DNA from 3 places in the Sporosarcina sp. USHLN248 genome. Region 3 is predicted to be linked to each of the others. Evidence: predicted binding sites of a transcription regulator. Region 3 holds the regulator's gene; each other region holds the start of a gene.
The links. The regulator LexA, encoded in region 3, represses DNA repair genes until DNA is damaged. The targets are predictions, from matches to a motif close to CGAACATATGTTCG.

Region 1 (10,208 bases), on a different contig from region 3:
AATCAAATGAAAAAATAACATAGTAAATACGGGCACTAATTATGGAAATTGGTACGGCCCATATTAATAAATCTGTCAGAAAGTCGGGATGCATGCCTCTTTTCACCATTTCTTTTTGCACAACAATAAAAGCTAAGACAATTCCCGTTGTAATGAGTATTCCATACCATCTAATCGCTATCGGCCCAATATGGAATGCCGTAGGATTAATCGCCAATATATCAAATAACATAGTCACTTTCCTTTCTTATTCTGAATCAGTCGCATTTTGGAGGATTGCTGATTCAAGCTTTTTTGAAAAGTTCTCTGCCGCATTAATTCCTAACCGTTTCATACGGTAATCCATCGCAGCAACTTCAATGATTACCGATAAGTTTCTGCCCGGACGAACTGGAACTGTCAATTTCGTCAGCTCCGAATCCATAATCGGCATTTTTTCCTCATCGATGCCTAACCGGTCGTAAACTTTATCCGAATCCCACACTTCAAGATCAATTACCATTAAAATCCTTTTATCATCCCTTACCGCGCTTGCACCAAATAAAGTCATCATATCAATAATGCCTACACCGCGTATTTCCAACATATGTTTGAGCAATTTTGGCGCATTTCCAATTAAGACGTTTTTGGCAACTTGTCTAATTTCAACAGAATCATCTGCAACAAGCCTATGGCCTCTTTTTACAAGCTCCAATGCCGTCTCACTTTTCCCAACACCGCTTTTTCCAGTTATTAATACGCCAATGCCATAGACATCTACTAACACACCGTGCACTGTAGTCATCGGTGCCAATCTACCTTCCAAATAATTCGTCAACATTCCCGAGAAACGGGTCGTTGGATTTTCAGTTTGCAAAACAGGTATTTTACGCTGTTCCGCCATATATAAAAGTTCTTCCGGAGCATCCAGACAATGGGCAACGATAAATGCCGGTGTTTCCGGGGAACAGAGACGATCCATCCGATCCAACCTCTCTTGCGATGATAAACCTCCGAAGAAGGATAGCTCCGTTTTTCCAAACAATTGCACACGAGAAGCAGGATAAAAATCGAAATACCCTGCCATTTCAAGGCCTGGGCGTGAAATGTCGCTCATTTCAATCGGGCGATCTATCCCTTCTCCTCCCGCTAACAATTGAAGATCAAACCTTTCCTGTATATCTTTCACCGTAACGATTGCCATCTGTCCGCCACCTTTCTAACGACTTAATGCACTGCAATCATTTTACCATGAACCATTTTAAATGAAATGATTTGAATTACAATTTGTCCACTATTTATGAATTGACTCTATATACAAAGTAAAGGGGGATTCATTCATGGAGTACATTATGATCGATGCCGGGCACGGTCCAGAAACAGCAGGAAAACGTTCACCTGATGGCACTCTTAGGGAATTTACATTCAACTCAGCAGTAGCCCAAACTGTTAAACGGTTGCTCGTAGCAGAGGGAGTCTCTGTACATTTTTCACACGATCCGCATCGTGATGTTCCGCTTCATGAACGCACTTCCAAGGCGAATCAATTAGGAGTCGACGCATTCGTATCCATTCACGCAAATGCGTATGGCAATAGCTATAATGAAGCGAATGGTATTGAAACGTACGTTTATCCCACTGGAAGCCGCGATTCATTTTTATTGGCAAATATAGTACAGTCTTCGTTAATCTCAGCGGTTCAGCGAAAAGATAGAGGAGTGAAGCAAGCCAACTTTGCTGTTTTGCGGGATACAAAAATGCCAGCCATTTTAGTGGAATGCGGATTTATGACCAATCGAACGGAATTGATGCTACTAATGAATAAAGCATACCGTGAACAATGTGCAAGAGCGATCGCGTTCGGCATATTATGTTATTTATACAATAAATAAGCAGACTGTAGACAATGTGTTTTCACTTTGTCTACAGTCTTTTTAAGATTTTTAGCCATTAGATAAATGTTTGCACAGCATGGCTTGAAAACGCTTGTGAAGGAAGGCAACCTAAGAACGCCACGTCCAAGATGCGCCTTAATTTCTGCAAAGAACGCAGAAATACAGAAAATCGAACCCTTCGCCGTTCGATTCGCAGTATGCGAGCGTTTCAACAAGCTGTAAGTGAACAACAGAAAAAGCAAGGGTACGAAAACAATTTGTTTTCTCCCTTGCTTTTTCATTTGATTAGGCACTGTGATTTACATTATAGCAGACGATCACTGTACCCGTTTTCGCTTCTCCTTGAATATGAAGAGGCTTCGTTTCGCCTTCAGCATGCTTTTTGAATGAAACGGAACGCTGTAAAAATTGTTCCTGCTCTGTTGTCTTATCGACATCATTCAATTGAAGATCCAATTTCCCCATATTTGTAGAAATATGGCCATCTAAAGGTAATTCAGAAGGAATGTAAATTTCAACTGAACCGCTCACTGTCTTCGCTTCAATTTTCTCAGCCGCTTTGTCAGTAGTTGTCACAACTACCGCACCATTTAACGATTTTGCTTCGACATCTTTTAAAGCTCCATCGATATAAACCCGGCCATTGATCGTTTCAGCTGACAATTGAGCACCAGTGCTGCCATTTAAACGGATAGAGCCGTTCGCTGTTTCTAATTCTGCAGCATCGAATTGTAAGCCATTTGCTTCCACTTTGCCATTAGCCGTTTTTACGTAAATACGTTCCGCTTTCAAATCTGCAATGGTAAAATCACCATTCAGCAAACGTACTGAAGCTTTATGGTATGCCTCATTCGGAAGTAGCAATGTAACATTCACTTGCATTAATTTCAAATCGCTTAACAACCGCAGCGTTCCTTCGTCTTGAACGAAGACGACTTTATCGAGAAACTCTTTTTTCGTTTCCTCTTCATTCTTGTTATTGAAATTTTTCACTGTAAATTCTGCACGGATTTCTTGCACATCAGCTGTTTCAACAGTGACATTTCCGTGATCGACATCAATGATAATTTCCTCTATATCTTCAGCAGCTTTGATCATTGTATGCGAAAAAGTAGTACCGCCGCCAAAAGGGGTGTCAAAATCGAATTTTTTCATCCGGTCAACCGCCGTTTGCATGAATTGCATGAACCGGTCACCTACCGTAACAAAATCTTTTCGGATATCTTCGATGAATTCATCCATGGATGGATTATGAGAATCATCCGAACCCTGATTGCCTCTAAAAGATGAATCACTCTTCCGTTCTTCTGCACCCTCTGTATTCCTATAGACGTTTTCGGATTGACTTTGCTCACTTGCCGTGGATGAAGGATTGCCTGTTTGCTTCTTTTCCATTGTCTCTAAAAGGGTTAAGGCTTCTTCCATTGAAATCGTGCCGTTCTCCAACATGGTCAAGATTCGTTTCCGTTCATTTTGCAATTTTTCCGCCTCCTAAAATGTCTTCATACGGAATGCCTATCGGCTTAGAGGGACAGTTAACGAATAAATCCCCATTCCGCCATTCGCTTTACCTATCAATATATACGTCCTATCCTCCCGTTTGGTTTCATCTTATTATTTTGCCGCTTCTTCAATCATTTCATGCATTCGACGGCGATCCCTTTCCAAAATCGGCTTTAAATAGTTGCCTGTATAAGAATTTTCATTTTCAGCTACTTTTTCCGGAGTGCCGACAGCAATAATTTGCCCGCCTTTATCTCCGCCTTCCGGACCAAGATCGATAATATGATCCACTGTTTTTATGACGTCTAAATTATGCTCGATCACTAAAACCGTATTGCCGCTATCAACTAATCTTTGCAATACAACAAGCAATTTTTCAATATCATGAACATGCAAGCCGGTCGTCGGTTCATCTAATATATAAAACGATTTTCCATTCGAACGTTTATGCAGCTCGGACGCTAATTTCACACGTTGGGCTTCTCCTCCTGATAGCGTCGTCGCCGGTTGACCCATCTGGACATATCCAAGACCGACATCGACTAAAGTTTGGAGCTTCCTACTGATTTTCGGTATATTTTCAAAGAAAACGAGCGCATCTTCTACTGTCATCGATAGGACATCGGCGATGCTTTTTCCTTTATACGTCACTTCTAACGTTTCCCTATTGTATCGTTTCCCATGGCAAACCTCACATGGCACATAGACGTCGGGCAAGAAATGCATTTCGATTTTTATAATGCCATCGCCCCTGCACGCTTCACATCTACCGCCTTTTACGTTGAAGCTAAATCGACCTTTTTTATAGCCCCGCACTTTCGCTTCATTCGTCATCGCGAAAACATCGCGAATATCGTCAAACACTCCTGTGTACGTTGCTGGATTCGATCTCGGCGTCCGGCCGATCGGCGATTGATCGATATCGATTACTTTCTCCAATTCTTCCAAACCGGATACTGATTTGAATTGTCCCGGTTTTTGTTTGGAGCGGTTCAGTTTTTGCGATAGTACTTTGTAGAGAACTTCATTGACGAGTGTACTTTTCCCGGACCCCGATACACCGGTAACTGCAATAAATTTGCCGAGAGGGAAATCTGCATTGACGTTCTTTAAATTATTTTCCGAAGCTCCTTTAATAGAAACAACTCTGCCATCTCCGCTCCTTCTTTCAGTCGGAAGTGGAATGAATTTTTTACCGCTTAAATACTGACCGGTTAAGGAAGCTGGATCATTCATCACTTCTGAAGGCGTCCCGGCGGAAATGATTTGACCGCCAGCCGCGCCAGCTCCTGGTCCGATATCTATTAAATAATCTGCAGCGATCATCGTATCTTCGTCATGTTCTACTACGATGAGCGTATTGCCGATGTCTCGCATGCTTTGCAGCGTACCGATTAATCGGTCATTATCTCTTTGGTGCAACCCGATGGACGGCTCATCCAATATATATAATACTCCAGTCAGTCTCGATCCGATTTGCGTCGCCAGCCTAATCCGCTGCGCTTCCCCACCGGATAAAGTTCCTGCTGCACGAGATAATGTCAAATAATCCAACCCAACATTCACTAAGAAACCTAAGCGCTCTTCTATTTCGCGCAAAATAAGTGCGGCTATTTTCATATCTTTTTCGGAAAGGGATAAATTGTGTACAAACTCATTCGCCTCAGTAATCGACATTGCCGTCACTTCGCCGATATGGCGATCATTCACTTTGACAGCAAGTGCTTCTTCCTTCAAACGATAGCCGTGGCATGTCGGGCAATGACGCTGAGCCATATATTTCTCCATTTGCTCGCGGATGTAATCGGAGGTCGTTTCTTTAAACCGACGTTCCACATTCGACAAGACACCTTCAAAATATATATTATTCACTCGCGTATTTCCGAATTCATTCGTATATTTAAAATGGATTTTTTCATCTTTCGAACCGTACAATAATATCTTCAAATCATCGTCCGATAGCTCGCTCACTGGCACATCCATCGGAATCTTAAAATGCTTGGCAACTGTTTTTAACAATTCCGGGTAATATTGTGAGCTTGTAGGAATCCAAGGAGCGATGGCATCGTCTTTCAGTGATAACGAAGGGTCGGGAATGACCAATTCAGGGTCAACTTCCAATTTCGTTCCCAATCCATCGCAATCAGGACAAGCTCCAAACGGGCTATTGAAAGAAAACATACGCGGCTCCAATTCACCGATGGAAAATCCGCATAACGGACATGCATGATGTTCGCTGAATAACAATTCCTCTTCTCCGATAACGTCCACTAATACAGTGCCTTCTGATAATCGAAGCGCTGACTCAAGGGAATCACTCAGTCTCGTTTCGACGCCTTCCTTCAATACGATTCTGTCAATGACAATTTCGATCGTATGTTTTTTGTTTTTATTCAACTCGATGTTGTCGTCTAAATCCATTACTTCGCCATCGACTCGTATACGGACATATCCTTGTTTTTTAATATCCTCAATAAGCTTGGCATGCGTCCCTTTTCTGCCTGAAATGACCGGAGCCAAAATTTGCAGCCGTGAACGTTCCGGCAGCTGTAAAATGCGATCGACCATTTGTTCAATCGTTTGTGATGTAATTTCGATTCCATGTTTCGGGCAAATCGGTTTACCGACCCTCGCATAAAGAAGGCGCAAATAATCATAGATTTCCGTAACCGTACCGACAGTGGAACGCGGGTTGCGGCTCGTCGTCTTCTGATCAATCGAAATAGCAGGTGAAAGGCCCTCGATCACATCGACATCCGGCTTGTCCATTTGTCCTAAAAACTGCCTTGCATAGGCAGAGAGCGATTCCACATATCTTCTTTGCCCTTCAGCGTAAATTGTATCGAACGCAAGCGAAGATTTTCCGGATCCCGATAAACCTGTAATGACGACCAACTGATCACGAGGGATCGTGACATCTATATTTTTTAAATTATGGGCTCTTGCCCCTTGAATGACGATTTCCTTATTTTTCATCGTTTTCACCCTTCAGCTTTCAAACTTAGTATCGTATCGCGTAATTCGGCCGCCCTTTCGAAATCGAGTGCTTTTGCCGCTTCTTTCATCTCCTGATCGAGCGTTGCGAGCAATTTCGCTTTCTCTTCCTTGGACAAGGATTTTCCTTTTGTCACTTTTTCAATATAGGTGACCGTTTCCTCTGCGACTTGTGTTGCCCGGATCACATCGCGAATTTCCTTTTTGATCGTCGTCGGAGTAATGCCATGCTTTTTATTGTAAGCTTCTTGAATTTCTCGCCGGCGTTTCGTTTCTTCGATCGCCTTCGTCATAGAATCGGTATATCGGTCAGCGTACATGATTACTTTCCCTTCCGAGTTTCGCGCTGCACGTCCGATCGTTTGGATTAAAGAACGTTCGGATCGAAGGAATCCTTCTTTATCTGCATCTAAAATTGCGACGAGTGATACTTCCGGAATATCAAGCCCTTCCCTCAAAAGGTTAATTCCGATCAGCACATCGTAAGTGCCTAACCGAAGTTCCCTAATAATCTCAATCCGTTCAAGGGTTTTCACTTCTGAATGAAGATATTGCACCTTTATACCGATTTCTTTTAAGTAATCGGTCAAGTCCTCCGACATCTTTTTCGTTAATGTTGTAATCAATACCCGTTCATTGCGTTTTATACGCTCATTGATCTCATCAATCAAATCATCAATCTGTCCTTCGATCGGCCGCACTTCAATGATTGGATCAAGCAAGCCCGTTGGACGGATAATTTGTTCAACCATCTCTGTCGTATGTTCAATTTCATAAGGGCCTGGCGTTGCCGAGACATAGATGGCGTTGTGAATATATTTTTCGAACTCCTCAAACATTAGCGGCCTGTTATCAAGGGCGGATGGCAAGCGGAAGCCATGGTCTACAAGAACTTGTTTCCTTGCTTGGTCTCCGTTGTACATTCCTCTCACTTGCGGCAGCGTAACATGGCTTTCATCGATCACCATTAGGAAATCGTCTGGGAAATAATCCAACAATGTATAAGGCGTTGCGCCAGGCGGTCTTAACGTCAAATGCCTCGAATAGTTTTCAATGCCCGAGCAAAATCCCATTTCGCGCATCATTTCAAGATCGTACCGTGTACGTTGCTCAAGACGTTGCGCTTCCAATAATTTGTCCTCGCTTCGAAGCACTTTTAACCGTTCCTCTAACTCTGTTTCAATATTCGCGATTGCCTTTACCATTTTATCTTCGCCAGTTACGAAGTGGGAGTTCGGGAAGATGGCAACATGGTCGCGCTCGCCTAATATTTCTCCTGTCAGCGCATCGACTTCCCGAATGCGATCAATTTCATCACCGAAAAATTCGATCCGGATGCAATGTTCATCTTGTGAAGCAGGGAAAATTTCTATCACATCCCCACGCACTCGGAATGTTCCCCGAACAAAGTTCAAATCGTTTCGGGCATATTGATTGTCAACAAATTTTCGAAGCAACTCGTTGCGCCCGATTTCCATACCCGTTCTTAACGAAACTACATGCTTCCGATATTCTTCCGGCGAACCTAACCCATATATGCAAGATACTGATGCAACGATTAACACATCATTTCTTTCGAACAATGCTGTCGTCGCTGAGTGCCGCAGCTTATCAATCTCATCATTGATCGTCGCGTCTTTCTCGATATACGTATCCGTATGCGGCACATATGCTTCGGGTTGATAGTAATCATAAAAACTGACAAAATATTCGACTGCGTTGTTCGGAAAAAACTCTTTGAACTCACTGTATAATTGTCCCGCCAACGTCTTATTATGTGCCATAACAAGCGTCGGCCGGTTTATTTCTGTTACAACATTCGATATCGTAAACGTTTTCCCTGTACCTGTTGCCCCCAACAATGTTTGATGCTTTTCATTTCGGCGTACTCCTTCAACCAATTTTGATATTGCTGATGGTTGATCCCCCAATGGCTTATACGGCGCACGCAAATCAAATGTTTCGACCATAAATGTCACTCCCCGTTTCAAAATCAATGACACATCGGCGTCATTGTATCCAAAGGCTTCACTTGAATCAGAGTAATGTTCCTTGCTGATTAGCAAGTTTCGCCTGCGGTCATCCCGCCACTTCTTGAAATGGGGGATCTGTGCTGTATGAAGTTATTCTACATTTTATCATAGTCTATCATATTCCTAAAGAAATAAACGAACGTACGTTTTAAAATTTGTCTTTCTCTCACTTACACATTTGCCGAAAAACTTGCCCTTCAACCATTTTGAATACAAAAAGAGCTCCTAACAGCCAATCGGTGGCTTGTTAGCAGCTCTATTCCTATTCTTCAAATTGGAAGTTCCTCTTACATAACAATTTCAGTTGATCAGTTTTCATCTAATAAACGCAGCTCTTCCGTTAAGCGATGAAAAGCTTCTTTATCGTTATGGACAAGAGATTCGTCAATCAGTTCCAAGAGACGGTTTCTGTTTTGTTCACGATGTATATGGCTAATGAATAGATCCATATAAATTTCATTTAACAGTTTTTCAGCATGCAACGAAGAACTGTTCTTCCCAACGGCTTTTAAGAACTCGGCATATGAATAGTTTTTTTCCATCTCCCTCACCCCTGATGCCTTTTTTCCATTATACATAACGATCAAGGAATGTTGCAAGGGTTTTGAGAATATTCTATTTCATTTCAAATCTTGGATGTCAATCGTATTCGGTTTGCAAATTTGTCCTTCGTATTGTCAATTGCGATATAACAATGACGACGATCGATAAAATAAACGGCGTCAAACTGAATCCATATATGAAAAATGCTGTAATCAGCACCGCGGCTGTCTGTACCCATTGCGCAGAGCTGACTGTTTTCCGAATCGCCTGAAAGCGTGTTTGATCCACTTCTGGAAATAGCATATCCATTCTGAAATCATCATCTGCCTTCAGCGAATGAAGCAGTTGGATCGCCGTTGCAAAAGAGAGCGCTCCTACAAAGATTGTAATCACGATCGGAAACGGAATGAGTATAATGCCTACAATGGATAATAACGTAAGCCGTACCCATAGCCAAAACGTGTCATCTGTACGCAAAAGCGTTCTCCGAAGTAAAAATTGCTGTGGTTTCGTTTTTCCAAAAATAGCAGGACGTAAAACGAAATTCAAATAGCTTCTTCTGCTAACTGAGCCCATTAAATGCGGTACATCCGTAAAATAATTCGCGAATCTGTAAAAACGCATCATGCGATTTTGTTCCAGTGAAATGAAATGACGATATGGGAAAGGCACCTTTGCACTTTTCATTTTAAAAATTACATCATATATAGCCATTACAAGACCGATTACCGGGATGAAAAATACATGTCCTTCAATGACAACGTACAGCAAGGATGCTGCCAATACGAACCGAACGATCCGATCGAATAAAACACCATTTCCTTCATTCGCATATCGAAAATAAAATTCAGTGTGCACATACAGCCATTTCACAAGCAATAGTATGATACCTGTTAACAATAAATACATATTGCTCTCACCGAGGCCAGTCGCTGACAGCAAAGGCATTGCTACGATGAACAAAATTAACGGAAGCGGCAACTGAGAAAAGAATGTGTAGCGCAAAGCGCGATTCATATAACGATCTAATTTGGTTTCAAGCGGCAGGAAAAACACGCTATCGGGCGGCTGCAATAATGTGACAGGTGCACTAAATGTAAGCGCCGCTCCGATGACAACTGCTGTTAGGATCGCAGATGGGAAACCGGCAGGTACGTCTTTTAACCATTCGCTATAGGCATAGCCAGCAGCTCCGATCGCAAATAGTAAGACAACTGCTAAATGCCCGGTAAAGATGAATTTCATATACTTTTGCAGTTCA
Region 2 (10,208 bases), on a different contig from region 3:
TTAAAAGCGTTTGACCGCGACCATATCCCTTTGTTTTGGAGAGTTTGCCCATATTAGAGCCAACAGAGTTGTAAGGAATGAATAATCCATTAAAGACGCTAGTATCTATACCCCAAGAATGTAAAAACCACTCACGACCTAGGATGCCAAAACGTTTCTCCAATTTTCCGACAGGGTAATGAGCTATTTCATATAAGCTTTTAATTCCCAGTCTGGCCAGGTTTTCTTTTGTTCGATTCCCAATGCCCCACACATCAGCCAGATTCTCGATCGTCCATAGTTTATTCGGTACATCGGAATATCGAATTTCCGCTATACCAGAGGGTTCTTTCTTCGCATATATATCTAAGGCCACTTTAGCTAAAAAAGGATTGTCGCCCAGGCCCCAGGCCGAGGGAAGACCGAAGCTATTGAAAATGGCTTGTTTTATGTCAGTTATAGCTTCGTAAGGGGTGTATAAAGAGGAGCAACTAGTGAGGTCGATAAATTGTTCGTCAATTGAATAAACAAATATATCATCAATTGGCACATACTGATTAAGCAGTCGTGTAATATTCACCGACACATCGATATATAATTGCATATTTGGGGAAACTACATATTTACGAAATTCTTCAGGGATATCATACAGACGACTCCCTGTTTTGATACCCATTTCCTTAAACTTCTTGGTGGCAGCAAGGATGACAGAACCGTTACGTTGTGTATTACCGGCAACGGCTAAATAATCGGTTAAGGGATTTAAATTTCTTCTGACACACTCAATTGAAGCATAAAAACTCTTCATATCAACGATAGCAATGTCTCGAGCGGGAAATTGTGAGTAGTCCATATTAATTTCCTCCCAACTATTCCTTAGTGATTTTTATGATTTTGTGGAAAGCTATAAAGTGGTTTATGTTGTGAAAATCCCTTATACGATATTGTTTACCAATCATATCGATAAAACTGATATATCCTTTAAGTTTTATGAGCTCGCCATCTTCAAAAAATATAAAGTGAAGTGGAGTATTATATTCCATTGCATCTCGTACAAGGACATCAAGTTCAGATAATTGTTGTTCATCTAAAATGGGCTTTTGAACTTTATATACCTCTTGGTAAAAATCCTTTAACTTTTTTATATGCTCAGGCAATAGCATTGCACTTTGCCATTTTATAATCCCTCTATCACGAATAGGATGCATAAAAACCACCTTTCTTGTTCCTTTATGATATGCGAACTTCTGTTCTGTAGTCAAGGAGTATTAAATATGTAAAGTATGGAAATCACCATCCTATTTTTTTTTGCAATGGCTTGGGAATTTTGGGGAGGAATCCGAAAAGAAATTTAGACCATGGCTGATCCAACACCACTTATAAAGCAGGAATCACCAGAGGGTTTTGAAAAAGTATTTATGAAAAAGAATTTAATAATCATAAGCCGTTAAATCAGAGGCATTTGTTAGGAATTTCGAATTCGTAACAGGTAGCCCTACAGTAAAAATCGTTTCGAAAGGCATATTTTAATAGATACAACTATCGGTTTTGCATATTATAATATATAATTTGGTTTGTTCATTATTATTTTATCCACTATAATACGTAAAACACTGATAATTATTTTACCTATGCCAATGCAAAGGGTGGTTTTAAATGAATTTAGAAACTGATGATCCAAAACAAATTGTTTTACAAGTTGGGGCTGTACTAAAAAAACTACGTAAAGAAAAGCGTTTAAGTCTCGAAGATTTATCGGAATTATCGGGTGTAAGTAAGCTAACGTTAGGAAATATAGAACGCGGAGAAACAAATCCAACAGTAGCGATGTTATGGTAAATCTCAAAAAGCTTATCCATACCACTCATGGCATTATTCTCAACTGAAAGTAATGTGAATCTGTCGCGGGCCGGTGAAGGGTTAAGAATTGTTGGAGACGAAAATAACTGGGCAATTGAGCCGATTTTTCAAAATACAAATAATGATACGGAAATGTACCGTGCTTATTTACAGCCTAATAGCACCTACCATCCGGAAAAGCATCATCATAATACAACTGAAATTGCAACTGTCATGTCTGGCACAATTACCATTAATGTTAATGGTGAGGCATATATTTTGAGTCAATATGATACAATCAGCTTCTCTACCGACGGTACGCATTCATATGCCAATCATACCAACGATGTTGTTGTTCTTCATATCATATTGAAATACGAAATCTAATGTTTTTCCCATAGCTTATCCTGATACAAAGAATGCCCCAATTGAGGATAGACAAACCCCATAAAGCATACCGAATCCAAAGCTGTGAACCAAATCCAATGTTTTTTCCAAGTTGCCGGTTAGGGCATACTTTTTGATGATAAATTTTTCTAAGGTGTCGGCTTCATATGATTCAACTAAATCAACATATTGCTGCAGTCGGTCAATTTCTTCTCTAGCTCTATCAACTGTCATATATCTCATATTTAACACCCCCTCGTTATTATATTGAGCCCTTGTAACTACCTATTTAATTATACTGAATCAACAAAAAACTACAAATACTTCTTGAGTCTATTCCTATATAACAAAACTTTAGCTACAAATATTGGAGGAGCGGTTTTTCTATAAAAAAAGAACGAAGAGTGAATGTGTTTTTTGGGTTTATCTTTCATGATAATAATTATTGAAAAGTTACTTTTATTTAAGGAATTATCCCAACTTAGAATGCTAATGCATCAAGTTTTCAAGATATTGTTTAGTTAAAACACTTGGTAACTGGACTATTTACCTAATGAATTTTCCCAATATGCCTTTTCGTGGAATATATTTACAATTCAAATTCCATGTCGTATGGTGTATATATTACAGAAAAGAAGTGATTAGAATGAGAAAAACATTTGTAACAATTCTTAGTCTATTAATACTGCTAGTTATGTCGCCTTCCGTTTTGGCAAACGAAATTCAATCTCAAACCGTGAATACCAATGAGAATTTGAATGTTTTAATACCAGACGAAGATTTTGAAGCAATGAATGCTAAGTTAATCGAAACTATACAGCTAGAATGGGGTGGAATCAAAGGAAAAGCAGCTTTTGTTAAGACCACAAATACAGGTATAAGCATATATTCAAACAGAGGTGGACTTAACAATGCTTTAAAGGACATAAACAGCATTAGCGGAGGAACAACTATTAGAACAACGAATAGTAAGGGAGAAGTAATATATTTAAAAACAACTCCCGCTGGTACCTTTAATATACATCGTAGTACTGACGATCTTTTAAGACCATGGACTTTAGAGTTTGGAAAAGACAAAATAAGGTACTATGATTAATAATAAAGTTGGGAGTTGAATTTCATAGATAAGAGGGTTTTACATGCATGGGATCTATGCCCAGGTACTATTGATGGTATGGATTTCTATGATATGAATTTACAAAAAGGATTGACATTAAGATTTTCTAATTTATCAGGAAAAATATATGAAGTTATTTATGATCAATATATAAATGGTTCATATATATGGTCTATGCGTTTGGTCGCAGAACGAGATAGACAAGACTTACTAGATCTTGTAAGGGAGGCACAAAATAAACACCAGACAGACAATTATACTAGTTTTTACAAAATGGAGAGTTCTGATTTCCTTGAATGGTATGATGGCATAGCGATGCTGGGAAGCGAACATGTCCCCAATGTTGAACATCACGTCTATATAACATCTGAATATGTGATTGAAGTATTAAGTGAGTATGAACCGAAAGTGAATATCATTGGGTAATCGGATTGAACGCTGCGGAACCCTTTATCTTTAATGGTTATCGCCTGCTGGCAAAAGGCTATGGAATGAAAAAATTCCATAGCCTTTTATAATTTGCAATTTTATTCTCGGTTATCGACAGTTACGCTATCTTAACGCTCTTCCGTTATAAATGTCGGTAGAATTGTCCGTGTGTTCGATGTCCCTAAGATCGGCTATAGGTTATATATTTTCCATGAGTTCTAAAATACTTTTTCTTTCAGTAGTGTTCTCTGGAGCACAACAACTGCCCAATCGAGTTCAAAAATCCGAAAAACGCTCTTTAGAATACAAATAATATACAACTACTTGACAACAGAATTGATGAAAGCTTTGTCGATCTGGGCGGTACTGAGCAATTATGGGGACCTGCCGAGGAAACGGCAAGAAGAATGCAGGAAGAGCTTTTTAAACAGTTTCAGTTGAGATCGGCATGCGGCATGGGGCCGAATATGCTAATGGCGAAGTTGGCGCTTGATCTTGAAGCGAAAAAAAGCGGCTTTGCTCGGTGGATATATGAAGATGTGCCGAAAAAATTGTGGCCAGTTGCCCCGTTAAGCCGTATGTGGGGAATCGGCAGCAAAGTGGAACGGAGGCTTAATAATATGGGCATTTTTTCAGTCGGTGACTTAGCTCATGCGTCACTTGAGCAGTTAGAGAAAAAATTTGGCATTATGGGCAATCAATTATATTACCATGCGCATGGCATTGATTTGTCTGATGTCGGCATCCCTCCGATTGTCGAAGGGCAAGTAAGCTATGGTAAAGGACAAATTCTTTATAGAGATTACACCAAACCGGAAGATGTTTTCGCTGTCCTGCTTGAAATGTGTGAAGACGTTGCCATGAGAGCAAGAGAGGCAGGCAAAGCAGGAAGGACGGTCCATTTGTCCATCGGCTATTCGAAGCATTCGTTGGGAGGAGGCTTTGGACGTTCACGCTCCCTGCATGCAGCAACAAATGACACGATGGTTATTTTTCGATTATGCAAGGAGCTGTTCAATGAATTCCATGACGGACGTCCGGTGCGGCGTATTGCGATTAGCTTACAATTTGGAAAATGAATATGCTATGCAGCTCAGCCTATTTGAAGAAGACAAATGGAGAAGGCGCCAATTGGGAGAGGCGATGGATGGCTTACGCAGAAAATACGGCACTGCCGTCCATCGTTCTAAATTGATTGGCGGGCATTATAAATAATTTGTTCTCATGAATGAAGAGCTTATTTCCGTTCGCACAATTCGCTTTTTAATTCGGCGATTTCAGCCTCCACCTCTTCTACCTTTTTCATAAGCATTGAAGAATCAATCGTGCTCCGGACGATGAAGCGGAGGATGAAAGCGCCGATGATAAGCCCGAATAGGATGGTTAGGATGAAGACGGTTGTGTCGATCGGCATATAAACACCTCGTTTTCTATATCATTCTACAAATTAAAATTAGAAAGGAAGTCGATCGTATGATTCGCGATCGCGGGCGGATAAAATGGACGGCGATGATGCTGCCAGAACATGTGCAGCAACTGCGGCAGCTGCAGCAGGAGCAGGAAAATGAAGTGAATAAGGCAGAGCCGGATGAGCAGCAGTTAGAAGAATGGAATTATGAAATAGCTACAGCGATAGAGCGGCATTTGTCGGTGATTGTACATTACTGGATAGGAAACGATACGGTGGAGGCAAAGGGATTTATTCGAAAAATCGATCAAGTGGAGAATATTCTTTTTATCAGTGAAACGGAAGGTGAAGTTCATCGCATCCCATTTACTGAATTGAAAAGTATTTCAGTTTCCGAATGATTTAAGAATCGTACCTTTTCTATTGTTCAGACTTTTGGTAGACTATTCAAGGACAGAGAAAAAGATAGGGGGGAAGTTATGTGAAAGTTTTACTACAGCTCGGCTGGTTTTTCAAACAAAGGAAGAAACAATATGGACTAGGCATTGCAGCGCTTGTATTCGTTTCCTTATTGCAATTGCTTCCTCCGAAAATTATTGGGCTAATTGTCGACCATATTACTGATGGAACGCTTACAGCCGCGACACTTACGAAATGGTTAGCCATTTTGATAGCCGCGGGTATTTTGATGTATGTGTCCCGTTACTATTGGCGTGTCATGATTTTTGGGTCGGCAGTCCTCTTATCAAGGACGATGCGTGAAAAGCTATTCAATCATTTCACGAGGATGTCACCGTCATTTTATCAAAAAAGACGTGTCGGCGATTTGATGGCACATGCTACAAATGACATCAACGCTGTGCAACAAACGGCAGGAATGGGGATTTTGACACTTGTTGACTCCATTTCAACTGGCGGCTTTGTCATTTTGACGATGGCGCTCACAATTAATTGGAAGCTAACGCTCATTGCACTCATTCCATTCCCGTTTATGATTTTCTTGACAAGTTATTATGGAAGATTGCTACGCCGACGTTTCCGCTTTGCACAAGAGGCATTCTCTAATTTGAACGACAAGACACAAGAAAGTATTTCAGGCATTAAAGTGATTAAAACATTTGGACAGCAAAAAGAAGATATTGACGATTTTACGGATCTTTCAACGGATGTCGTAGCAAAAAATATGCGGGTCGCAAAAGTGGATGCTTTATTTGATCCGACAATATCCGGAATTTTCGCAATTTCCTATATTTTATCATTCTATTTTGGAACAAAGTTTATTATCGCTGAACAGATGACGATTGGGGATATGGTAGCATTTAGTACATATTTAGGATTGCTCACTTGGCCAATGTTAGCTTTCGGATTCCTGTTCAATATCGTAGAGCGCGGAAATGCTTCTTATAGCCGTATTACGGAATTGTTATCGATCGATCCGGAAATACAAGACGTTCCGGGAGCAATTGCCGGGCGCCCGGAAGGCGATTTATATTTTGATGTTGAGGAGTTCTATTTCCCTGATGACGAAACGCCAGCATTGCGCAATGTACATTTCGAGCTGAAAAGAGGCGAAACCCTCGGCATTGTAGGGAAGACCGGTTCAGGAAAGACAGCGATATTAAAGCTGCTATTACGTGAGTTCGAAGGATATAAAGGCAGCATTGTATATGGAGGATATCCAATTAACCAATACAAGCAGCAAAGCTTGCGCCAATCAATCGGTTATGTACCGCAAGATCATTTCCTTTTCTCGACGACAATTGCAGAAAACATTGCGTTTACCAATCCAAAACTCGATCGTGAAGAGATTTATGAGGCAGCAAGACTAGCCCATATCCATGACGATATTGTCGGCTTCGCGGAAGGGTATGAAACGATTGTCGGAGAACGAGGCGTTTCTTTATCAGGCGGCCAAAAACAACGCGTTTCCATAGCGCGAGCGTTAATTATGGAGCCTGAATTGCTCATCTTGGACGACTCCCTATCGGCAGTGGATGCCAAGACGGAAGAAGCGATCCTCGAATCATTAAAGCAAACTCGCACAGGAGAAACGACAATTATAACATCGCATCGTTTAAGTGCAATCCAGCATGCGCATAAAATTATCGTCATGCATGAGGGTACGATTGTAGAAGCGGGTACACATGAAGAATTGATCGCCTTAAATGGACGATATAAAGAAATGTATGACTTGCAGCAATTGGAAGTACTTGTCGAGCAAGGGGGTGAAGAATGATGCAAATGGAGAAACAGCCTAAATTGACGGCAAAAGATCAATGGGTCGTATTCAAACGACTGATGCGCTATGCAATTCCCCATAAGAAAAGCATTGCCATCGCATTGTTCTTCCTTGCACTGACAATTACGGGAAGCATCGTAGGGCCGCTTATTATCCAATCGTTCATCGATGATTATTTGACACCTTTACATTTCCCGAAAAATGAAGTGCTGACATTGGCGCTTATTTATATCGGTTTACAAGTGTTCATTGTTGTTATTTCTTATTTCCAGCAATTGCGCTTCCAAGATATTGCTCTTAGAATTATTCAGCAAATGCGTATTGATGTATTTACGAAAGTACAAGGGTTGGGCATGCGCTATTTTGACCGGACACCGGCTGGAAGTATCGTATCAAGGGTTACAAATGACACAGAGTCGATAAAAGAGATGTTTGTCAGTGTAATGGTCACTTTTTTACAAGCGATCTTCGTCATTATTGGAGTGTTCTTTGCTCTCTTCTCGCTTGATGTGAAACTGACATTCGTTTCCATGTTATTGTTGCCGTTATTCTTAATCATTATTATTGTTTATCGGCACTATAGTGCGGATTTCTATCAAGATCTTCGGGAGCGACTCAGCCAGTTGAATGCCAAAATTGCGGAATCATTGTCCGGAATGGGAATGATTCAAGCTTTCAGGCAGGAAGAGCGGTTGGCGAAGGAATTCGATGATATTAATGAAGGGCATTACCGGACAGGTATGCGGAATATTAAATTCGACAGTATTCTCTTGTCGCCATTTATAGATTTGCTCTATGCAATTGCCATTGTGTTTGTCTTAGGATATTTTGGTTTCCTTTCAATAGATCATGCAGTTGAAGTCGGCGTAATTTACGCTTTCACGACATTGATCGGCCGCTTATTTCATCCAGTCCAGGAAGTGATGCAGCGAATGTCCATTTTCCAGCAAGCTTTAGTATCCGCTTCACGCGTATTCAAGCTAATGGATGATCCGGACATGGAGCCGCAGCAAAATGAAGAAGGACAGAAGGAAATCGGAGAAGGAACAATCGAGTTCCGCAATGTAACTTTTTCATATGATGGCAAAAATGATGTTCTGAAAAATATTTCATTTACAGCGAATGCCGGCGAGACAGTCGCATTAGTCGGCCATACAGGTAGCGGAAAAAGCTCCATTATTAATTTGCTCATGCGTTTCTATGAATATAGCAAAGGAGAAATTTTAATTGATGGCATATCGTTGAAAGACTTACCGAAGTCGGAAATCCGAAAAAAGGTCGGTTTAGTTTTACAAGATCCATTCCTTTTCTACGGAGATATCGAAAGCAATATCCGATTGCATAATAAGTCTATGAGCGGGGAAGACGTTCGTGCTGCTGCAGAATTTGTCCAAGCAAATGAATTCATTGAAAAACTGCCGGAAAAATACGGACAGAAAGTGACGGAACGTGGTGCCACTTTCTCAAGCGGACAGCGCCAGCTCGTCGCTTTTGCCCGTACGATTGCAACAAATCCGAAAATTTTAGTGTTGGATGAAGCGACTGCGAACATTGATACAGAAACAGAAGTCGCAATCCAAAACAGTTTGGAGAAGATGCGGAAAGGGCGTACAACGATCGCAATCGCCCATCGACTAAGTACTATTCAGGATGCGGAGTTAATATTAGTTCTCCATCAAGGAGAGATTGTCGAGCGTGGGACGCATCAGCAACTTTTATCTCAAAAAGGTCTCTACTATATGATGTACCAACTTCAGAACGGCCTCATTGAGGATGCCATGTAACTTGAAAAAACCGACTGCTCATGCATGAACTGCACCCCAATTGTTAGACACCATCTAACAATTGGAGGTGCTGTTTTTTGACTAAACTCACTGTAGAAGAAAAACTCTTAGCTGTTAATCGATTTTCAACTGTTGAGAAACGACAGAGAACTATAAAACCGCCCATAATAGAAGGTTGGATAGAAGCGAAAACAGCTTACAAATGTAACAATTGAAACGTTCATAAACTGTTCACAGTCAAAATGAGCGTAATTTACTCAAGGATTTGTTACGATGGGAGAAGAAAATTGAAGGGGAGAGAATGATGACGACTGATGTGAACGTATTTCTTGCCTTTGGAGCAGGCTTTTTAAGCTTTATATCGCCGTGCGTCTTGCCATTGTATCCAGCTTTCATATCCTATATTACGGGCATGTCCATTGAGGACTTGAATTCAGATTCGAAACGGATGAACCGCAACGGTATATTGCATACAATCTTCTTTTTATTAGGATTTTCGGTCGTATTCGTATTTTTAGGTTTCAGTACGTCTTTTATTGGGAACTTTTTTGTCCAGTATAAAGACTTGCTAAGACAGGTTGGTGCAATTTTCATCGTATTATTCGGATTAATGGTTATCGGCTTATTCACACCGAAGTTTTTAATGAAAGAACACCGTTTGCAATTTAAAAACCGCCCTGCCGGCTATTTGGGAACTGCATTGATCGGTCTTGCATTTTCTGCAGGCTGGCAACCATGCATGGGGCCAATTATAGGAGCGATTATCGGATTGTCTGCAGCAAATCCGGGGTCTGCCATGCTATATATGATGATGTATGTATTAGGGTTTGCGATTCCATTCTTTGTTTTATCATTCTTCATTACGCGCCTTGGATGGATTCGCAGAAATAGTAACCTCATCATGAAAATAGGTGGTTATGTTATGATTGCATTCGGCTTATTGCTATTTTTTGATGGCATTGTGTTCTTGACAAGCTTGCTAAGCCCGATCTTTGGAGATTTCCAAGGTTTTTAATTGTCCTTTGG
Region 3 (10,208 bases):
AATTGGCTCGTGAGTCGGTCCATCTTCGCCAACAGCAATGCTATCATGCGTAAATACATACGTCACTGGAAGTTCCATCAAAGCAGATAGTCTGATTGCAGGTCGGACGTAATCGCTGAACACGAAGAACGTACCGCCGAAAACATTCAATCCACCGTGGAGTGCCATACCGTTCAACGCTGTCCCCATTGCAAATTCACGAACACCGAACCATATATTGCGGCCTTCAGGGTTACCTGGAAGGAAATCTCCAGCACCTTTAATTGTCGTTTTGTTTGAGCCCGCTAAGTCAGCACTTCCTCCAAAAAGCGATGGAACCGTTTTGGCGATCGCATTGATTGCATCTCCTGAAGCGGAGCGCGTAGCAATCGATGCGCCAGCTTCATACGTCGGCAGATTTGACAAGTTTTCAGTAATTTCGTTATTGATGGCTGCATTGAGCTGTGAAAATAGTTCAGGATGCGCTTCTGCGTATCGGTCAAATAGGTCATTCCATTCCTTCTCCGATTTGACACCTAACTCCTCAATCGATTTCTTGAACGTGCTGTATACGTCTTCCGGCACGTGGAAATCCTCTTCGAAAGTCCATTTGTAATATTCTTTCGTCAATTTCATTTCATCTTCGCCAAGCGGCATACCGTGAGCATCCGCTTTGCCGGATCTGTTCGGAGATCCATAGCCGATGACAGTTTTCACTTCGATAATTGTTGGGCCGCCTTCATTAGTTTTGGCTTCATCGATTGCTTTCGAAATTTGGCCAACATTATTTCCATCTTCTACGCGAATATAATTCCAGCCGTAAGACTCAAAACGTTTTTGAATATTTTCTGTGAAAGCCATATTCAAATCGCCATCAAGAGAAATATCATTGCTGTCATATAGGACGATCAACTTATTCAACTGTAGATGGCCAGCTAAAGAAATCGCTTCGGCTGCTACGCCTTCCATTAAATCGCCGTCTCCACAAAGCGCATAAGTATAATGGTCGATCACAGGGAAATCCGGACGATTGTATGTTGCAGACAAATGTTTTTCTGCCATAGCCATTCCTACAGCCATGCCAATTCCTTGTCCTAATGGGCCAGTTGTTGCTTCAACGCCGACCGTATAGCCATACTCCGGATGTCCGGGTGTTTTAGAACCCCATTGTCTGAAGTTCTTGATTTCTTCCATTGGCAGGTCATAGCCGCTCAAGTGAAGCAAGCTGTATAGCAACATGGATCCATGTCCAGCAGAAAGAACAAATCTGTCCCGATTGAACCATTTCGGGTTGGATGGGTTATGGTGCATATGTTTTGTCCACAGCGTATACGCCATCGGAGCTGCACCCATCGGCAATCCAGGGTGACCTGAATTTGCTTTTTCAATTGCATCGATCGATAATGTTCGAATCGTATTAATCGCTAACTGTTCAATTTGTTCCGTCATTCTGAACATCCTTTCCCGTAACTTTCTCTAATAGTGAATAAATCGTATCCTATAATAGTGTAGTCAATATAGACAAGAATTACAATCCGCATCTCGGATATCATAAATGTCCCGCTCAATCAATTCAAATATTTTTTATTTTTTGCATCTTTAACTTTTTGAGGTGTAACATCATTTCCTTGTGGATCAAGCACTTTAACATTCTCAATTGTATTTCTCATAGAGGAACGGAATGATTCCAAATATTCTTTTCGTAATTTTGTTTGCTCTTTTGCTTCTTCGATTGACAATCCTATCGTTTTAGACTTTTTGGAAAGCTCATTGATACGGTTGATTTTATCTTGCGATAGCATAGTATTCCTCCAATTGTAATAAAACTTCATTTTTAGAACAAAAATTGCACAGCAATTGCATTCAATTGTAGAATGCGAAGAGTTCTGTATATAACACATTGCTTACTTCCAAGAGCACTATCTGATGGAAAAACGCTTTTACACTGAAACTCTACTATAGAAGGTATACAAAAAGAGCAGGAAGTGCAACCATTCAGCCTTCCTGCTCCATTTCATATTCTTTATAACGTCTATGTACAGTCGCTTTACTTATATGATGACCTAAACCTTTTAAAACGCTTGTAATTTCTTCATATGTGAGCCCTTTTTTACGCAATGAAACAATTTCTTCGATTGGCACTTCTATTCTTTCTCTTCCATCCATATTACCTTTGTTTTTTAAATTGTTTTCAGGTCTATAGCCTTCGCGCACTGCCCGTTTCATTCCTCTTCTAATTTTCGCGTTATGCAGTTTACGCTGATATTCCTCAACGATCGCCAATATTTCCAACAGCATTGTATCCATTTCGTTTAAAGCAATATTGCCGCTATCATGATTGGTAATAATCGATATGTTCGTTTTCGATAGCAAATGTAAAATGGCCACTCTCGCGTTCCCTCTACCTAATCTTGTTTCATCTTGTATTAAAACTGCGTCAATATTTTCAGTTTTGATGTAATCGAGCAGATCAAGTAATCCTTCTCGCTCAATATCATAACCGCTATGCTTGTCAGAAAATGTTTTCAAATGATGATACCCTAACTTCTGAGCAAGCGCTATAAGCTCTTCTTCCTGCCTTCTTAACGAAGGTTCCTGCGTGTTTTTTTCTGTACTGACTCTACAGTAAATGACACAATTTTTCATCGTTCCTCACCCGCCAATACTATAGCATTGGCATCGTAATTTGCATAGACTGGCAGCTTGAGCGTTTCTCCTGATTTAATCGTTGTTGAACTTAAATCGTTCATGTCTATTACTTTTCGTATCCATTGACGAGGCTCTTCATGTTCGGAAAAATGTTCGGCAAGCCCCCATAACGTATCCCCTTCGGAAATTGTAATTTCTACGAAGTCATTCGGTTGTGAATGCTTCATAACCCAAAAGAGAGTAAATGTAGAGCAGAGCAACATCATGAACAATATGTATCCGTATTTTTGTATGAACTTCATAAAAACCCCTCCAAGAATGTCTGTTCGGAATATTTGTTCCCATTATAGAACAGGCATTCCTATAAGTCAACAGTTTTTCTCGAACCTCTGTTTGCAAACCACTCGAACACCTGTTATACTCTTTTTAAGGAATAATCACGAATGTGGTTAAGAAACCACAAACTTCCTAAGACAACTTTTAATCGAGGGGTGAGAAAAATGAAAAAAATATCGAAAAGACAACAAGATATATTGACATTCATAAAAGAAGAAGTAAGGCAAAAAGGGTATCCCCCGTCCGTCCGTGAAATAGGAGAAGCAGTAGGACTAGCTTCAAGCTCTACAGTCCATGGACATTTAGCTCGCTTGGAAAGTAAAGGGTATATTCGTAGAGACCCTACAAAACCAAGAGCAATAGAAGTGTTAGACCCTGAAGGTCATGATGCACTCAAAGCGGGAGTTCTGCACGTTCCGCTTGTAGGGAAAGTAACCGCCGGCCTTCCAATCACTGCAATTGAAAATATCGAAGAGTATTTCCCGCTACCAGAAACTTACGGAACTTCTGATGACCACCTTTTCATGCTTGAAATAATGGGAGAAAGTATGATTGATGCAGGTATTTTGAACGGAGATTACGTCATCGTCAAACAACAACATACTGCCAATAATGGGGAGATTGTCGTTGCAATGACTGAAGAGGATGAAGCGACAGTAAAGCGATTCTTTAAAGAAAAAAACTATTTTAGATTGCAACCTGAAAACGAATCTATGGAACCAATTATCGTAGACAACGTTTCCATCTTAGGAAAAGTTGTTGGCGTATACCGACATATTCATTAATGTCTAGCTGCTTTCAACTGAACTTATCCATACATCTAAAGGGAGTGACACACGATTTCGTGACACTCCCTTTTGTTTAGAATTTTTCAAGAAAAATATTCGAATTTTGTCTGAAAACCTTTTAAAGTTCTTATTTATCAATCAAAGCCTCAGAGAACATTCTAAAAAAGAGTAAAGGAGAATTTAATGAGTAAAAATCGAAATGTGGTATTATTTATTGCTTCAAGTTTGGATGGATATATTGCTACTGAGGATGAGTCTCTAGAGTGACTTTTTAATGTCGAAGGTGAAGGTGATAATGGAATTACAGAATTTTACGACACTGTGGATACCATTTTAATGGGGAAAAGAACATACGATTGGATAATAAAGGAAAATTCAGGGGAGTTTCCATATAAGAACAAAGAATGCTACGTATTTTCAAGATCTATAATAGAAAATACGGAAGATGTAAAATTTGTAAATGGTAATATAAATCGTTTTGTCAACAAACTAAAAAGCCAAGAGGGAAAAAACATTTGGATTGTTGGTGGCGGAGAATTGTTGCTTTCCTTTATTGAGGAAATGTTAGTTGATGAAATGATTATAACAGTTGCCCCAACGATACTTGGCAAAGGTATTCCCCTATTCAGAGAAGGAAATCAACAATTAAATCTCTCTTTAAAAGGAATGCGGAGATTCAATCAATTTGCTGAACTCCGGTACAAAGTAATCAAATAAGGGCGCTTTAAAAAAAGAGAAACCTCGTAGTTGAGTGTTTCTCCTTTTAACGTGAGTTAAAGCTTTAATTATTAATAATATTATTTCACCATTTGCGATTTCAATAGTTGTTCCATAGAAGACATAACTGCCGCTTTTACGTGTTCATATGTCAAACCGCCTTGCACATATGCAGTATAAGGTGGTCGGATCGGTCCGTCTGCTGTCAATTCGATACTCGATCCTTGTATGAATGTTCCAGCAGCCATGATTACATCATCGGAATAGCCAGGCATATAGGATGGTTCAGGTGCATAATGAGCATTGATCGGAGAGTTTTCTTGAATCGTCTGGCAAAACGCGATCATCTGTTCAGCATTGCTGAAATTGACAGATTGAATCAAATCGGTGCGGAGATCTGCATAGTGCGGTGTCGTATTGAAGCCATAGCTTTCCAGTAAAGCAGCTGTAAATACTGCACCTTTCACCGACTGACTTACGACATGAGGAGCTAAGAAAAACCCTTGATACATTTCAAGAAGCATATCCAATGAAGCCCCCGCTTCCGAACCAATTCCCGGAGATGTCAATCGATATGCACACTTCTGAATCAAATCCGAACGCCCTGCGATATAACCTCCCGTACGTACTAACCCGCCGCCAGGATTCTTAATAAGAGATCCGGCCATAATATCAGCACCTACTTCTATCGGCTCTTTTGTTTCCACAAATTCACCATAGCAATTGTCCACAAAAACGATTAGATCCTCATTGATCTCTTTAATGAACCTTACCATTTCCTCAATTTCTTCCACATGGAAAGAAGGTCGATCCGAGTAGCCTTTCGATCGTTGAATGCCGATCATTTTAGTACGTTGATTCACATGTTTTGAAACTTCTTCAAAATTGACAGAACCATCCTCCTTCAAATCAATATGTTTATACGTAATGCCATAATCATGCAATGATCCTGTATCCTCACCGTTTCCTGTAACGATCGCTTCTAAAGTGTCGTATGGCTTACCTGTAATATATAGCAGCTCATCTCCCGGACGCAATAACCCAAAAAGACTTAACGAAATGGCATGCGTCCCTGAAATAATTTGGTTCCTAACTAAACATGCTTCCGCTCCGAACACGTCAGCATATACTTGTTCTAAGACATCCCTACCGCTATCATCATACCCATATCCTGTTGATCCTGTGAGATGAAAATCACTCACCTTATTTTTCCGGAAAGCGGATAATACCTTTCTCTGATTATAAAATGCAATCTCTTCGATACGCTTAAAATAGGGAGCAATTTTTTCTTCTACTTCCGAAGCTCGTAATGTCAGTTGCTCGCTATATTGAAATAGTTTCATCCGTAATTCCTCTTTCTTTTTATAGTCACCCTATTATCTTATCATAATAAATGGCGTTTGAAGCTCACAAAACAAAGAAGAGACTAACGTATTCGCCATTCATTTGCTACAATAATAGATGCTCTCAGAAAGGAGGCAGTTGTTTGGCTTGGGAAGTTTTTAGTTTCATCGGAACAGCAGCCTTTGCAATATCGGGCGCCCTCATAGCACTTGAAGAACAATATGATTTATTTGGCGTATATATTTTAGGGATGGTGACAGCGTTTGGCGGCGGTGCAATACGGAATGTCTTAATTGGCGCCCCCGTCTCTGTACTATGGGATCAAAATTTCCTATTTATTGTGGCGACCATTTCAATCCTTATCATTTTCTTTTTTTCGAAAATGCTATTAACTCATTGGAACAGATGGGGGACATATTTTGACGCTGTTGGGCTTGCAGCATTTGCAATTCAAGGTGCAATGTTAGCAGTCAAATATGAAAAATCATTGTTTGCTATTATGGTTGCAGCAGTATTGACAGGTGCTGGCGGCGGTGTCGTTAGAGATGTGTTAGCTGGTAGAAAACCGCTAATTTTCCAAAAGGATATTTATGCAGTATGGGCTGCAGTGGCCGGGCTTCTCGTCGGTCTCGGTTTACATAAGATAGATATCGCCTTATATATATTATTGATCGTAACAACAATGTTACGAATGCTTTCCTATCGTTTCCATTGGCGATTACCACAAGGGCCAAAATAATAAAGGCCGTATCAAGTCTCATTAAAGACTTGAATGCGGCCTTTCCTCATTACGCCTCGTCCTTCAACGTGACAGGTTTTGCTGGTACATACGTTGAAATCGCATGCTTATAAATCAATTGCTGCTTGCCATCCGACTCTAACAGGACGGTATAATTGTCATACGACTTAATGAGCCCTTTCAATTGGAATCCATTCAATAAAAAAACTGTAACAAACGTATTGTTCTTTCTTAATGAATTCAAAAAAACTTCTTGCATGTTTCCTTGTGCCATACACCCCATCCTCCTGTAGCTTCTATATTCTTTTGCTCTTTATCTATTATTCGAGATGTTCTGATCAAAATCCTTCAATATTGATAAAATTCCATTAATAATTATTTCACGATCTGTCAATGCATCAAACCAATGCACATCCAATTTATTTCGAAAATAGGTCATTTGCCTTTTTGCATAATTGCGGGTATTCTTTTTAATCAACGCCACTGCCTCATCAATTGTTAAAGTTCCTTCAAAATATTGATGAAGCTCCTTATAGCCAATTGCTTTGACAGATTGCACATTCCGGACACCGGCATCCCATAAACCCTTCGCTTCCTCCAATAAACCTTTTTCCATCATCGCATCGACCCGGCGATCAATTCTTTCATAAAGAAGTGCCCTCTCCAAATCAAGACCTACGATAAAGTGTTCATAGATTGGTATCTGACCTTTGCCATCCTCATGAGCATTTTTCGTTTTTCCAGTCACTTCGATGATTTCCAACGCCCTAATTAGACGCCTATGATTGTTCGGATGGATCTTTTCAGCGCTTTTCGGGTCAGCCTCCTGCAATTTCTCATATAACGCCTCTGGACCATTCTCAATTAGTTGACGTTCCAGCTTCAAACGAACTTCTTCATCTGATGCTTGTTCAGTAAACCGGAAATCATAGAGGACAGACTGTATATATAAACCTGTTCCTCCGACGATGATCGGTATTTTGCCTTTCACATGAATTGCATCGATTGCAGACCTTACATTCTCTTGATATTCCGCAACCGAAAAAGCCTCTGTCGCCTCTTTTATATCGAAAAGATAATGTGGAACCCCCTGTTTTTCTTCTTCAGTTATTTTAGCGGTGCCGATATTCAGTCCTTTATAGACTTGCATAGCATCTCCATTAATGATTTCTCCGCCAATTCTCTTAGACAAGTCAACGCTCAATGCCGTTTTCCCAGATGCTGTCGGACCGACTATGGCGATGACGAAAGGTGATGTAGTCATTTTCTCTCTATCCATTTCTTAATAAACTCAAAAACTTCTTGCCGATTCGTTTCGTGCAGCATTTCATGGCGCCCTCCAGCATAAAGCATGACAGTGACATCCTTCAATCCTGCTTGATCATATTGATCCGCTACTTTGTATATCCCTTTGCCAAATCCTCCTACAGGATCATCTTCTCCTGATAATAAAAGAATCGGCAAGTCTTTTGGCATATACTCTATGTTTTTCATCATATGGATTGTGCCAATTCCTTCAAATAGATTGATGAAAAATTGCGTCGTTGGCACGAAGCCGCAAAGCGGGTCTTCAATATATTTTCCGACGGACGCCTTATCTCTTGATAGCCAATCAAATGGTGTTTCAGCATTTTTAACAGTCTTGCTATAATTGCCAAAGACGAGCGAATTCAATAGTACATCAGGCTTGTCTGCACCACTCATTTTCCTTCTCAACATCGCTAGCGCTTTTCCTGCTTTACGGCTCCATTTTGGATCATTTCCAGTGCCCGAGCAAATAAGCATATCCAACTTATCTCCGAATAATTGTGCATAGCGGCGAGCAATGAATGACCCCATACTATGGCCGAATAAAATAAATCGGTTTGCAGGGATGATTGTTTTAAAATGCTCAATAATTTCATTTCCATCTTCTACAATACGATCAAACCCTATGTTATCGCCAAAATGCCCCAAATTTCCAGCTTTTAATGCGGTTTGTCCATGGCCTCTATGATCATGTCCTGAAACTGCATAACCGTTTGAGCATAAATATTCCATGAATGGCTCATAACGGCCGATATGTTCTGCCATACCGTGAAAAATATGCACATGTCCGATTAGCTCTTTTTTCGGTTTCATCCAAACAGCATGAATGGTACAGCCATCTGACATTCGTATATTGACTTCATTCAATCGTCCGCTCACTCCTTCCCTTCCGCTATCTGGATTTGGAAATCCAATTCAGTTGCATAGCGCTTCTTTTCCTCTTCAGAGTAAGAAAGAAGATTTGCCATATAATTGATAACAGCCTCTTTATATTGCTTTACATGATCAATTTCAAAATATAATGCACCTTTTCGGCGAATGAGGTAGTCTGCTGGTGTTACAACCGCTTCATAGTGGATTCCATACATAATTTCCGCTCTCCATGAAAGTGGCAAATCAGATTTTTCCACGGATAGGGCATGTGCATAGTTAAATAAAATATCAACGTTCGTACCATAAGTAGATGAAAGCTTTCGACCTTCCTCTTTCGACAGTGAAAAAAGTCCGGCCTCATTCGTTTTACTATCCAAGAAACTTTGGAAATGTTCCTCATTGTCAAACTCTCCACCCGATAACCGTAATTGCTCTGTCACACACGGGTTAAATGATTGCGATGGAAAACGATCGACAATACGGTCAACAACATGCTCAGCCATTTTTCGATAGCCTGTCAGTTTCCCCCCGGCAATTGTAAGAAGACCTGTATCCGCTTCCCAAATTTCATCTTTTCTTGAGATTTCGGAAGCATCTTTTCCTTCTTCATAGATTAGCGGCCTAACTCCCGCCCATGTCGACTCTACATCTTCTCTCTTCACTATCGTCGAAGGGAACATATAACGCAATGCTTCCAGCAAATAGTCAATATCCTCGGAAGTTGCAACCGGCCGTGCAGGATCGCCATCATAAAAAGTGTCAGTTGTTCCGATATAGGCCTTTTTCCCTCTTGGAATGGCGAAGATCATCCTACCATCAGGCGCATCGAAATAGACTGCTTGACGCAAAGGGAATTTTATCCGATCAATAACGATATGAACACCTTTCGTCAAACGCAAAGTTTTGTCGTTGGACATTTCGTCTTTTTTCCGTACTTCATCTACCCATGGGCCAGAAGCATTGACGACAACTGTCGCATCAATTGAAAACATTTCGCCATTCAGCATATCCTTTACAAGCGCACCAACAACCTTGCCGTTATAATAGTTGAATTGCTCCATCTTCGCGTAATTTAAACAGAGTGCCCCTTTTTGAACGGCTTTCTTCATTGTTTCAATTGTTAAACGTGCGTCATCTGTTCTATACTCCACATAATGCCCGCCGCCTAATAAGCCTTCTCTTTTCAATAACGGCTCCATTTCAAGTGTTTCCTCAGCAGTCAACATTTCACGACGTTCTTCTTTTCTCACACCAGCCAACTTATCGTAAACAAATAACCCGGCAGCTGTCGTCAATTTTCCGAAAGTGCCTCCTTTATGAAAAGGGAGCAGCATGCGTTCAGGTTCAGTTACATGTAGTGCGTTATGATAAACAATATCCCGTTCCTTGCCGGTTTCGGATACAATTTTCAATTCGAACTGCTTCAAGTACCGCAATCCTCCGTGAACTAATTTCGTCGATCGGCTGGAAGTTCC

Region 1: a site for LexA is predicted at 8,541-8,554, ahead of uvrB (excinuclease ABC subunit UvrB). Genes of this name have one in related genera too.
Region 2: a site for LexA is predicted at 1,220-1,233, ahead of WFH04_RS10045 (YolD-like family protein). Genes of this name have one in related genera too.

What each region holds. Positions count from the first base shown of each region.
Region 1 covers NZ_JBBCZC010000020.1:49,331-59,538, reverse strand. The annotation lists gene lgt (prolipoprotein diacylglyceryl transferase) at 1-232, opposite strand, end outside; gene hprK (HPr(Ser) kinase/phosphatase) at 248-1,183, opposite strand; gene WFH04_RS10000 (N-acetylmuramoyl-L-alanine amidase family protein) at 1,320-1,871, shown strand; gene WFH04_RS09995 (DUF4097 family beta strand repeat-containing protein) at 2,160-3,353, opposite strand; gene uvrA (excinuclease ABC subunit UvrA) at 3,489-6,353, opposite strand; gene uvrB (excinuclease ABC subunit UvrB) at 6,359-8,341, opposite strand; gene WFH04_RS09980 (IDEAL domain-containing protein) at 8,713-8,946, opposite strand; gene WFH04_RS09975 (ABC transporter permease) at 9,044-10,208, opposite strand, start outside.
Region 2 covers NZ_JBBCZC010000021.1:1,028-11,235, forward strand. The annotation lists gene WFH04_RS10040 (Y-family DNA polymerase) at 1-832, opposite strand, end outside; gene WFH04_RS10045 (YolD-like family protein) at 849-1,187, opposite strand; gene WFH04_RS10050 (helix-turn-helix domain-containing protein) at 1,636-1,818, shown strand; gene WFH04_RS10055 (cupin domain-containing protein) at 1,873-2,205, shown strand; gene WFH04_RS10060 (hypothetical protein) at 2,221-2,448, opposite strand; gene WFH04_RS10065 (hypothetical protein) at 2,852-3,301, shown strand; gene WFH04_RS10070 (hypothetical protein) at 3,395-3,748, shown strand; partial or broken gene WFH04_RS10075 (DinB/UmuC family translesion DNA polymerase) at 4,087-4,966, shown strand; gene WFH04_RS10080 (hypothetical protein) at 4,989-5,165, opposite strand; gene WFH04_RS10085 (YolD-like family protein) at 5,225-5,560, shown strand; gene WFH04_RS10090 (ABC transporter ATP-binding protein) at 5,641-7,395, shown strand; gene WFH04_RS10095 (ABC transporter ATP-binding protein) at 7,401-9,182, shown strand; gene WFH04_RS10100 (cytochrome c biogenesis CcdA family protein) at 9,487-10,197, shown strand.
Region 3 covers NZ_JBBCZC010000004.1:112,701-122,908, reverse strand. The annotation lists gene tkt (transketolase) at 1-1,428, opposite strand, end outside; gene WFH04_RS02900 (DUF896 domain-containing protein) at 1,548-1,781, opposite strand; gene WFH04_RS02895 (YneB family resolvase-like protein) at 1,975-2,625, opposite strand; gene yneA (cell division suppressor protein YneA) at 2,622-2,930, opposite strand; gene lexA (transcriptional repressor LexA) at 3,129-3,749, shown strand; gene WFH04_RS02880 (dihydrofolate reductase family protein) at 4,089-4,469, shown strand; gene WFH04_RS02875 (methionine gamma-lyase family protein) at 4,550-5,812, opposite strand; gene WFH04_RS02870 (trimeric intracellular cation channel family protein) at 5,956-6,552, shown strand; gene hfq (RNA chaperone Hfq) at 6,602-6,826, opposite strand; gene miaA (tRNA (adenosine(37)-N6)-dimethylallyltransferase MiaA) at 6,866-7,816, opposite strand; gene WFH04_RS02855 (alpha/beta fold hydrolase) at 7,813-8,727, opposite strand; gene WFH04_RS02850 (glycerol-3-phosphate dehydrogenase/oxidase) at 8,736-10,208, opposite strand, start outside.